Regions from separate parts of the Paeniglutamicibacter antarcticus genome, predicted to be linked through region 2. Evidence: riboswitches for the same ligand, from Rfam matches in the RefSeq annotation. Region 2 holds a riboswitch; the other holds the start of a gene.

Region 1 (4,311 bases), on a different contig from region 2:
TCACGTCTTTCCTGAAGAAGGCAGCAGACCGGTTGGACGCCGCGGGAACCCCGTACGCCTACCTGGACGGCTCTACGCGCAAACGCGCGGAGGTTATCGATTCCTTCAAGTCCGGCGCCGCACCGGTGTTCCTGATCTCCCTGAAGGCCGGCGGCTTCGGGCTGAACCTCACCGAAGCCGACTATTGCTTCCTGCTCGATCCCTGGTGGAACCCGGCAGCCGAGTCCCAGGCAGTGGACCGGGCGCACCGCATCGGCCAGACCCGCAACGTCATGGTCTACCGGATGGTCGCCAAGGACACCATCGAGGAGAAGGTGGTGGCGCTGCAGGATTCCAAGCGCCAGCTCATCTCCTCGGTCATGGACGAGGGTGCCGGATTCGGCAAGGTGCTCAACGCCGACGACATCAGGGAGCTGCTGCGCTAGAGGCACAGCTGCTCCCCCGGCGCCTATGGCACAAGCATGACCTTGATGGAGCGGCGTTCGTCCATGGCCGCATACGCCTCGGGTGCCTGCTCAAGGCCCATGACGGAGTCGAAGACCAGGCCGGGGTTGATCGATCCGGCCAGCACGTCTTCGAGCAGCTCGGGCAGGTAGGCGCGGGTACTGGCCGCCCCGCCCGCCACCGAGATGTTCTTCGAGAACAGCACACCCATCGGCAGTCCATCTTGGCCGTGGGGTACCCCCACAAACCCCAGCGCGCCACCGGGGCGGGTGCAGGCCAGCGCCTGGTCCATCGCCTCGGCGGTTCCCACGCATTCAAGCACAGAATCGGCAAGGACTCCACCGAGCAGCCCGCGCACCTTCTCCGCGGCTTCGGCGCCGCGTTCGGCCACCACGTCGGTGGCCCCGAACCCGCGTGCCAGAGCGGCACGGTCTTCGTACCTGGCCATCGCGATGATGCGGCTGGCGCCCAGTCGCTTGGCGGCCAGCACCCCGCAGAGCCCCACGGCTCCGTCCCCGACCACCACCACCGTGCGGCCCGGTGCGACACGCGCTCCCAGTGCCGCGTGGTGCCCGGTGCCCATCACGTCGGAAAGCGCCAGCAAGGACTTTGACAGCTTTTCATCGGGATCACTGACCCCGGGTACCGGAACCAGCGTTCCCTCGGCGTTGGGAACGCGCACCGCCTCTCCCTGACCACCGTCAACGGGCAGCCCGTGCTCGTCGGTACCGCCCCAAGTGGCCCGGTGCTCGCAGGCCACCTGGACTCCGTTGCGGCACGGAGGGCAGGAACCGCAGCTGTTGGCCCAGGGTGCCACCACGAAGTCCCCCACCGCCAGGCTGGTGACCCTGGAACCGACGGCTTCGATGACGCCGATGAATTCATGGCCGATGCGCCGTGGCTCCGTCGTCTCGGTGACGCCGCGGTAAGGCCATAGGTCCGAACCGCAGACGCAGGCGGCGGTGACCCGCACCAACGCATCGGTGTCGGCAAGGAGCTGCGGGTATGGGCAGTCCTCGACGCGGATGTCCCGCGGTCCGTGGATCAAGGTGGCGCGCATTCTTCCTCCGCAAGGTCGGGTTGGTGTTTCCACGATCCAGCCTATGCCTGTTTCGTGTTCGTTCTGCAACGTATAACCACAATCAACCTCGCGTTGATGACCGTTTGTTGCCCGGGAAACCCTGTTGCTCGCAAATCGTGCCCGCGGCCAAGTACAGTTGGTAATGCTTCACGAATTCTGGCTGCCGCACGGCAAGGCTCCGACCGGCCAGATACCAACCCCATAGTTGCACGGTGGGTGGTTCGGATGACGAAGCGGCCCCTCGGTTGCATCCCGCGCGAAGGGCAAGGACAACGAACCCCAAGGACGTGTGCGCCATCATGTACAGCCCAACATTGGCCTCTTCACCGCAGACCAATCCATTGCCGCGCTTTGCCGGCGACTGGATCACCGCATGGATCGAGGTCCACGACGATACCGGCCTGCTGCATGTGGGCGCAGGGCCGCGCGAGTGGGTCTTAGAAGCGCTGGCGCCGCACAAGCTCTTCACGGCCATGGCCGGCCACGGGCCTCTCGAGGTCGAATTCAACCCCGAGCTGCTGGTGGTCCTTCTTCCCGGGGCCCACAAGCTGGTCGGGAGCTCATTCTTCCGCCTGCGCAGCTAGGAAGATCAGGCGCGGCAGGACTAAAAAGACCGGTGGCGGCCTCGTTTGCTAGGTGAGTAGCAAGGAGGCCGCCACCGAAAGGGCGATCCACACGCTTAGAGTGCGGCGTAGATTTCGCGCAGCAGCGTCGCGGTTTCCGACGGGGTCTTGCCGACCTTCACACCGGCAGCCTCGAGTGCTTCCTTCTTGGCCTGTGCCGTACCGGCCGAGCCCGAGACGACGGCGCCAGCATGGCTTATGGTCTCGGGCTCCGGGCCGGTGCTCAGGCCCGGAACCCGAGACCATTTCTGGTTGCCTTGGACTAGGCAACGAGAGTCTTTTAGGGAGTACCGTGGGTGGGCCACGTCGCTTGGCATCGCGAACCTGACCACATGCCCCGCCCTCAGACCCTGGCAATCGACCTCCAAAGCTCTTCGTGAATCCCGACGGGCTTTCGAAAACAGATAGGCTTCTGACCGGCCTAGATGTCCAGGATCATACGCAATCCCTTGCACCGGGAGACGCAGATCATCATAGTGTCCCCGGCGTCGCGTTCCTCCTCAGAGAGCAACGAGTCGCGGTGGTCAATCTCCCCCGAAACGACTTCCGTCTCGCAGGTCCCGCAGATCCCCTCCCGGCAGGAGTTTAAGGCCGGGATCCCGGCTTGCGCCAAAGCATCCAAAATACTGGTGCCCACCGGCACCTGGACCTCAACACCAGTCGTGGTTTCAACCGTAAATTCGTGGTCCCCGTCTGCCGGGAGCGTGGCCGCGGGGTCGGCCACGAACCGCTCAAAGTGGAACCGGGTTCTGTCGTCCCAGCCTGTAGTCAGGGACGTGATGAAGTCAAGTAGCGGCCCGGGACCGCATACGTACGTGTGGAAGTCGGCATCGGTGGATCCCAACAAATCCTTTAGCGGATACAAGCCAGCGGTGTCATCGGCATGCAAATGCACCTTGTCCCCGTAGCGTGCCAGCTCCGCTGTAAATGCCATCGAGTCCAGGCTTCGGCCCAGGTAGACCAGCCTCCAGGGAACCCCGGCCGCATCGGCCTGGGCGAGCATCGGCAGGATCGGAGTGATCCCGATGCCCCCGGCGATGAATAGGTACTCGTTGGCATGCCCGAGTGCGAAGTTGTTCCTCGGTTCGCGGACCTTGATTCTGGCCCCTGGCTGCAGGTCGTCATGCACGAATGCCGACCCTCCGCGGCCGCTCGGTTCTCGCAGCACCCCCAACCGCCAACGCCCGGTGCCCGGTTCGGAGCACAACGAATACTGGCGCAGCAGTCCGTTGGGCAGCAGCACGTCGATGTGCGAGCCGGGGGTCCACGCCGGCAACGGCGTCGCTGAGGGATGTTCCAGGTGCAGAGACACCACGCAATCGGATTCTCGGCGGATCTCGGCGATTTCCACCTCGAAAAAGCCGTCGCCTCCGATGGGTGGGCCCTCTCGTGGTTCCGGGACCAGTCCGGTGTCGATTGCGGTGGTCACGACGCACCTCCTGTGCTGTGGTTTTTTGGTGCGGACGGCGCCGCGATGGGGGATGCTGCTTGTCCTGACGGCAAAGTGGAAAGAGAATCCAACGCAGCCAAGACGGCCTCCGATGCCTCACGCACCGAGATCGTTACCCGCACACCAGCACCTTGGAAAGCGCGCACGGAGACCCCATGCGCAACGCACGCGGCTTCAAGTTCCAACGACCGAAATCCGGCGGGAATCCACACAAAGTTTCCACCGCTGGACGGAAACTCCAGCCCTCGCGCAACCAGCTCGGAAGCCAGATAATCTCGCTCGGCCACCACCTCAGCGACCGAGGCCTTTAGATAATCGATATCGGCCCAGGCCGCAACGGCACCGGCTTGGGCCAGCGAGCTGAGCCCGAACGGAGGCGCCACTGCCCTGATGTTCGCCGCAATGTCGGTGTGAGCGAGCAGGTAGCCTGCTCGGGCTCCGGCCAGGCCGTACGCCTTTGAAAAGGTCCTCAGAATCAGCAGGTTCGGATACTTGTCCAACAGCTCGGCGGAGTCGTTGCCCGAAAAGCTGTACTCCGTGTAAGCCTCGTCCAGCACCACCAGTACCTCACGTGGGGCATTGTCCAAGAACTCCGTGATCTCCCACATTTCCAGCACAGTACCAGTCGGGTTGTTGGGGTTACAGAGCAACACCACGCTTGTATCGGCGCCGATGGCGGCCCCAATGGCTTCCAAATCGTGGCGATGGCAAGC
Region 2 (4,311 bases):
CTTGGCGAGATCGGTCCAGTAGGACAGGTCCTTGTAGTTCGCGGACTTGTCCTTCGGGTGCCTCCACAATCCCGGGGACTGGTGTCCCACGCAATTCATGTCGAAGGCGTTGAAACGGATCTGGCGCTTGGCAGGTGGGTTGCTCATGGGTTTGTCCTTTGCGAAAGAGGTGGATGTTTGCCGATTCGAATCCTGTCGAACCGGTGGGGTGGCTTTTGGCCGGGGACCAGCTAGGAAAGGTGCGTGCCGGGGCCCGGGCCCACGTCGCCGATGGCGTTGAGTTGTTGAGGCGCGGTCCCGTTGACTTCGTAGTCGCCAATGATGCGCGACTTGTAGATCGCCGGGTTGTGAGTGGCTACGGTACGGGCGTTGCGCCAGTGCCGGTCCAGGTTGCAATGCCTTGAGGTGGCTGAAGCACCCAAGCCGTCAAAGAGCTTGGTGGCGGCCGATAGGACCAGTGGTTGCACGATGGCTTGGGCACGGTCGGCGGCAAGTTCACATACGGCGAACCGTTCGGCCGGGCTCAGCGACGGATCGCCCAACGCAACCTCGACCTCAGCGACCGCGGCCAACACGATCGAATCTACGGCGAAAGCAGTCCCGGAGATCTCACCAACCAACTGCAACACCTGGGGTTCTTCGCGGACCGGAACACCGGTCCCGGTGCTGAAGCTCCGGGTCCTGGCCTGGACCGCTGAGCGCACATCGTTAAGCACCGCGCGGCTGATCCCTGCCTGCACAGCAAGGAGCACCAATTGGAATATCGCGGATTCAGGATCGTTGATCTGTTGTTCCTCCGGAAGGACCGTGTCCACCGGAACGTCTTGGAACGTGGTCGATCCGGTCCCGGTAAGCTGCTGCCCGAAACCGTCCCAGTCATCAAAGATCTTGACCCGGGAATGCTGGGTGGAAACCACGGCAATCTGCCGTCCGGCACGGGTTGGGTGCGCGACGGCGACGGCCACCCAATCTGCATAGATGGTGCCGGTGCAATAGTATTTATCGCCGTTGAGGATCCACCGCTCCCCGGACATGGCAATCGTGCTGTTCAATGTACCGAGCCGGTTGCCGCCACGCTCGGTGTAGGCGTTGCCGACGATCTGCCCAGCCGTGATGCGCTCGATCCATCGATGGCGCATGGAGTCGTCTTCGAGCTGCAACACCGCTTCCACGAAGCCAAAGTGCGAGCGCCAGAGGTGGGCCACCTGGGAGTCGGCCTCGCCGAGTTCGATGAGCAGGCGGAACAGGTCCCGCAGACTCGCCCCGTATCCACCGTCGTTAACCGGTATCCGCAGCGCACCAAAACGTTCACGGTTCAGCCATCCGACCTGCTCGAAGGGAAGGGTCCGGGTGGCGTCGCGGTCGCTGGCACCTTCCGCGATCTTGGCGAAGACCGGACGGAAGATCGCAGCCAACTCGTCATAGTGCCCATCCACTGGCACTCCCGGGGTCAGCTTGAGCAGGTGCCGGGCAGGTGTGGCTTCGGTGAACGCATCAAGATCGATGGCTCCAAAAATTTCCGGGTCGCCTTCAACATTAAACGTGTGCAGAGGTGCATCGGCAGCCATAATTCGTTCTCCATCGACTCTGGCGTGAGCACCTACCGCCCAGTTAAGGGGAGGGGTTGCTGCGGCGTCATGGAGCCAGATCTCTCGGTCGCTCAGGATGGTTGTTGTTCACATTTCTACATGGATTCTCGCGCCGAAGACAACCCCGTCCGTCACAATCGAGGCGCGCATCACAAGGCAAAGCACTTTTGCGCTCCGCCGGAGGGCCAGTGACCCGGCGGGCCTCCGGCATTGGGTCCGCTAGTTCTTCGACGCCGCATGGGGCGGGACCGAGTGATTCGGCGCTAATTACCGACATGGGCAGATGGCGCGCCTATCCGCGAGATCACGCGGATCAGCACACTCGTGCTCGGGCTCAACGACAAGATCCCGCTCGTCGAATTGCCAAAAATGCGAAACATCGAAATTTCTGCATTCCATCACAGATCATTTGATCGGAAGAGGCATATTTCCGTGCTGTCGAAGGTTTCGTCACATTCCCATGGGTTTGCTCCTATGCTTCCCATCGACTTTGATGGAAGGCGTAACCCATCCCGAGCGGCCGAGAGATCTGGCTCATTGACGCCGCAGCAACCACCTCTTTGAGGCCGGTGCTACCGCCAGGTCCGATGGAGAAAACATGACTTCCCCTTCAGCTCGCCCCGAAGCGCCCGAGAGTGGCAGCTCCCATGACAAGCGAATCCGCGCCAAGGGTTCCTGGCAAGGGAACATGCGAACCACTGTCGATATCCGCAGCTTCTCATTCGATATCGATGAGCCGCTTCGCGTGGGCGGCACCGATACTGCTCCGACACCCATGGAATTCATGGCAGGCGCCCTCAACGGTTGCGTTAGCGTGGTCGTTGAACAGGCGGCCAAGGAAATGGGAATCGAATTCACGCGTCTGGAGACTTACTCGATAGCAACCCAAGACACCCGCGGCTTCGCCGGGACGGCAGACGTCTCACCGTTCTTCCACTCGTACAGGCTGGAGGTCCATCTTGAAACACAGCTTGACGATGCCGCGGTCAAACACGACCTGACAAAACAAGTTCACCGCCGCTGTCCCGCCATCAACTTGGTAAGTGCCGCTGGAGTGAACTTAGAGATCAACTGGGTCTTTGCCACCCAGGTCACAGAACATGCCGCCGAAAACGCCGGCAACATCGCATTGGGCTATGTGCCGCGGGAAACCCCCATCAATTCGCATGAAGAGGCCTCCGCATGAGCGCCGCCGGATACTGGACCATCGGATTAGCCTTGTCCTATACGATTCTGCTGATCGCCGGAGGGCGTCTCGCCCAGCAACGGAGCGCCGTGGGCAAGACCAAGGGGTTCTTCGTCGGTGGCAGGACCTTCAGTCCATGGACGGTCGCCTTCTGCATTACCGGGTTATTTTCCGGCTCATCCTACATTGCCATCATGGAGCTGAGCTACCGTACCGGTGTTTCAGCTCTTTGGTACGGAGTGGCTGAAACAGTACAGATATTGCTCATTGCCCTGCTGTTGGTGAAGCCTCTCCGAGAAAAGCTGGTCGTGACGGTCACTGGCATCATCGGCGACCGCTTCGGTCGGGTTGCCAAGGCAATCTCCGGTGTCATCACAGCCTTCACATTCCCCATGTGGTCGGTGGCCACCACGATCGCCTTCGCCTCGGCACTGACGGCGTTCACTGGCCTTAGCCTGCATGTGGCCGTCATCGTCACAGCCCTGTTGCTCCTGGCTTTCCTATGGAGCGGCGGGATGCGCTCGGTGGCATTCAACCAGAGCATGAACTGCCTCGTTTTCGTGGGAATGCTCTTGGTCGGCGCATACGCGGTCTTCGCGAAACCAGGTTTCTTCGGCCTGCGGGAATTCGCCGAAACCAACCCCCAGATGTTTGATCCGGGCAACGCCGGCATCTCGCTGATCGTCGCTTGGTTCGGAACCTTCATCGTGAACGTTCCGCTGGCCCAAGCCGCATTCCAGATGACCATGTCTTGCCGTACCCCGGAAGACGGCCAAAAGGGCCTCTACACAGCGGCGGCATTCGGCGTCCCATTCATCATTATCGGCGCTCTGATCGGCACCTCCGCCGCGGTGGTTGTGCCGGCGCAGGACCTCGCCCTAGTCGCAATCCCCCACTACATAGAGCAGGTTCTTCCCGCTCCGCTGGTAGGTGTATTTTTCCTCGGCGTCTGGGCTTGTGCCATGGGTTGGGCGGGTCCGTGCCAGTTCTCCGGGGCCACATCCTTGGGCCGCGACGTCGGCAGTGCCATAAATCCCAAAGCCACCGAGGTCCAGCTGGTCCGCTATACCCAGTGGTCGCTCGTAGCCCTGACTGCCCTCATGATCCTCTTTAGCATCTTGCGCACGGAACAGTCCGCCTGGTGGAACGTCTTGGCTTGGACCCTTCGCAACGGCGCAACGCTGGCGCCGGTGTTGGCCGTGTTCTTCTGGCCATTGGCGACCCGTAGCGCGGCCTATGCCTCGATGGTCACGGGCTTCAGCGCCGGGATTATATGGAACCAGCTCGCGGGCTGGTCCGCGACGTCGTTCTACCTCGGCACCCACCCGGTTTGGGTCGGTATGCTCGCAAACGTCGCAACCTTGGTCTTGGTCACCCTGGCCACTTCTCCCTGGCGTTTGAGCGTCGACCCGAGGCGGGTCCGCCGGGCAGTCCGATTCGGTCTTGGTGCACTGGCTGCACTTGTGACATTGGTCTTCACCGCAGGCTGGTTGGCGGGCTACGGGTTGATTGCCATGGTCCTGTTCATCGTCGTCC

What was found. A riboswitch is a leader RNA that binds a small molecule or an ion and turns the genes downstream of it on or off. The one in region 2 is predicted to bind S-adenosylmethionine.
Region 1: it holds a riboswitch for S-adenosylmethionine, as region 2 does, so the genes downstream of both, ABEA12_RS00395 (hypothetical protein) here and ABEA12_RS01650 (OsmC family protein) in region 2, are expected to answer to the same signal.

Annotation. Positions count from the first base shown of each region.
Region 1 covers NZ_BAABLK010000002.1:79,998-84,308, reverse strand. Annotated here, with positions in the region: gene ABEA12_RS00405 (DEAD/DEAH box helicase) at 1-425, shown strand, start outside; gene ABEA12_RS00400 (zinc-dependent alcohol dehydrogenase family protein) at 449-1,504, opposite strand; SAM riboswitch class IV at 1,671-1,801, shown strand; gene ABEA12_RS00395 (hypothetical protein) at 1,825-2,109, shown strand; partial or broken gene ABEA12_RS00390 (succinate--CoA ligase subunit alpha) at 2,205-2,369, opposite strand; gene ABEA12_RS00385 (PDR/VanB family oxidoreductase) at 2,570-3,577, opposite strand; gene ABEA12_RS00380 (aminotransferase class I/II-fold pyridoxal phosphate-dependent enzyme) at 3,574-4,311, opposite strand, start outside.
Region 2 covers NZ_BAABLK010000006.1:34,428-38,738, forward strand. Annotated here, with positions in the region: gene ABEA12_RS01640 (LLM class flavin-dependent oxidoreductase) at 1-147, opposite strand, end outside; gene ABEA12_RS01645 (acyl-CoA dehydrogenase family protein) at 231-1,568, opposite strand; SAM riboswitch class I at 1,576-1,672, opposite strand; SAM riboswitch class I at 2,094-2,183, shown strand; gene ABEA12_RS01650 (OsmC family protein) at 2,188-2,775, shown strand; gene ABEA12_RS01655 (sodium:solute symporter family protein) at 2,772-4,311, shown strand, end outside.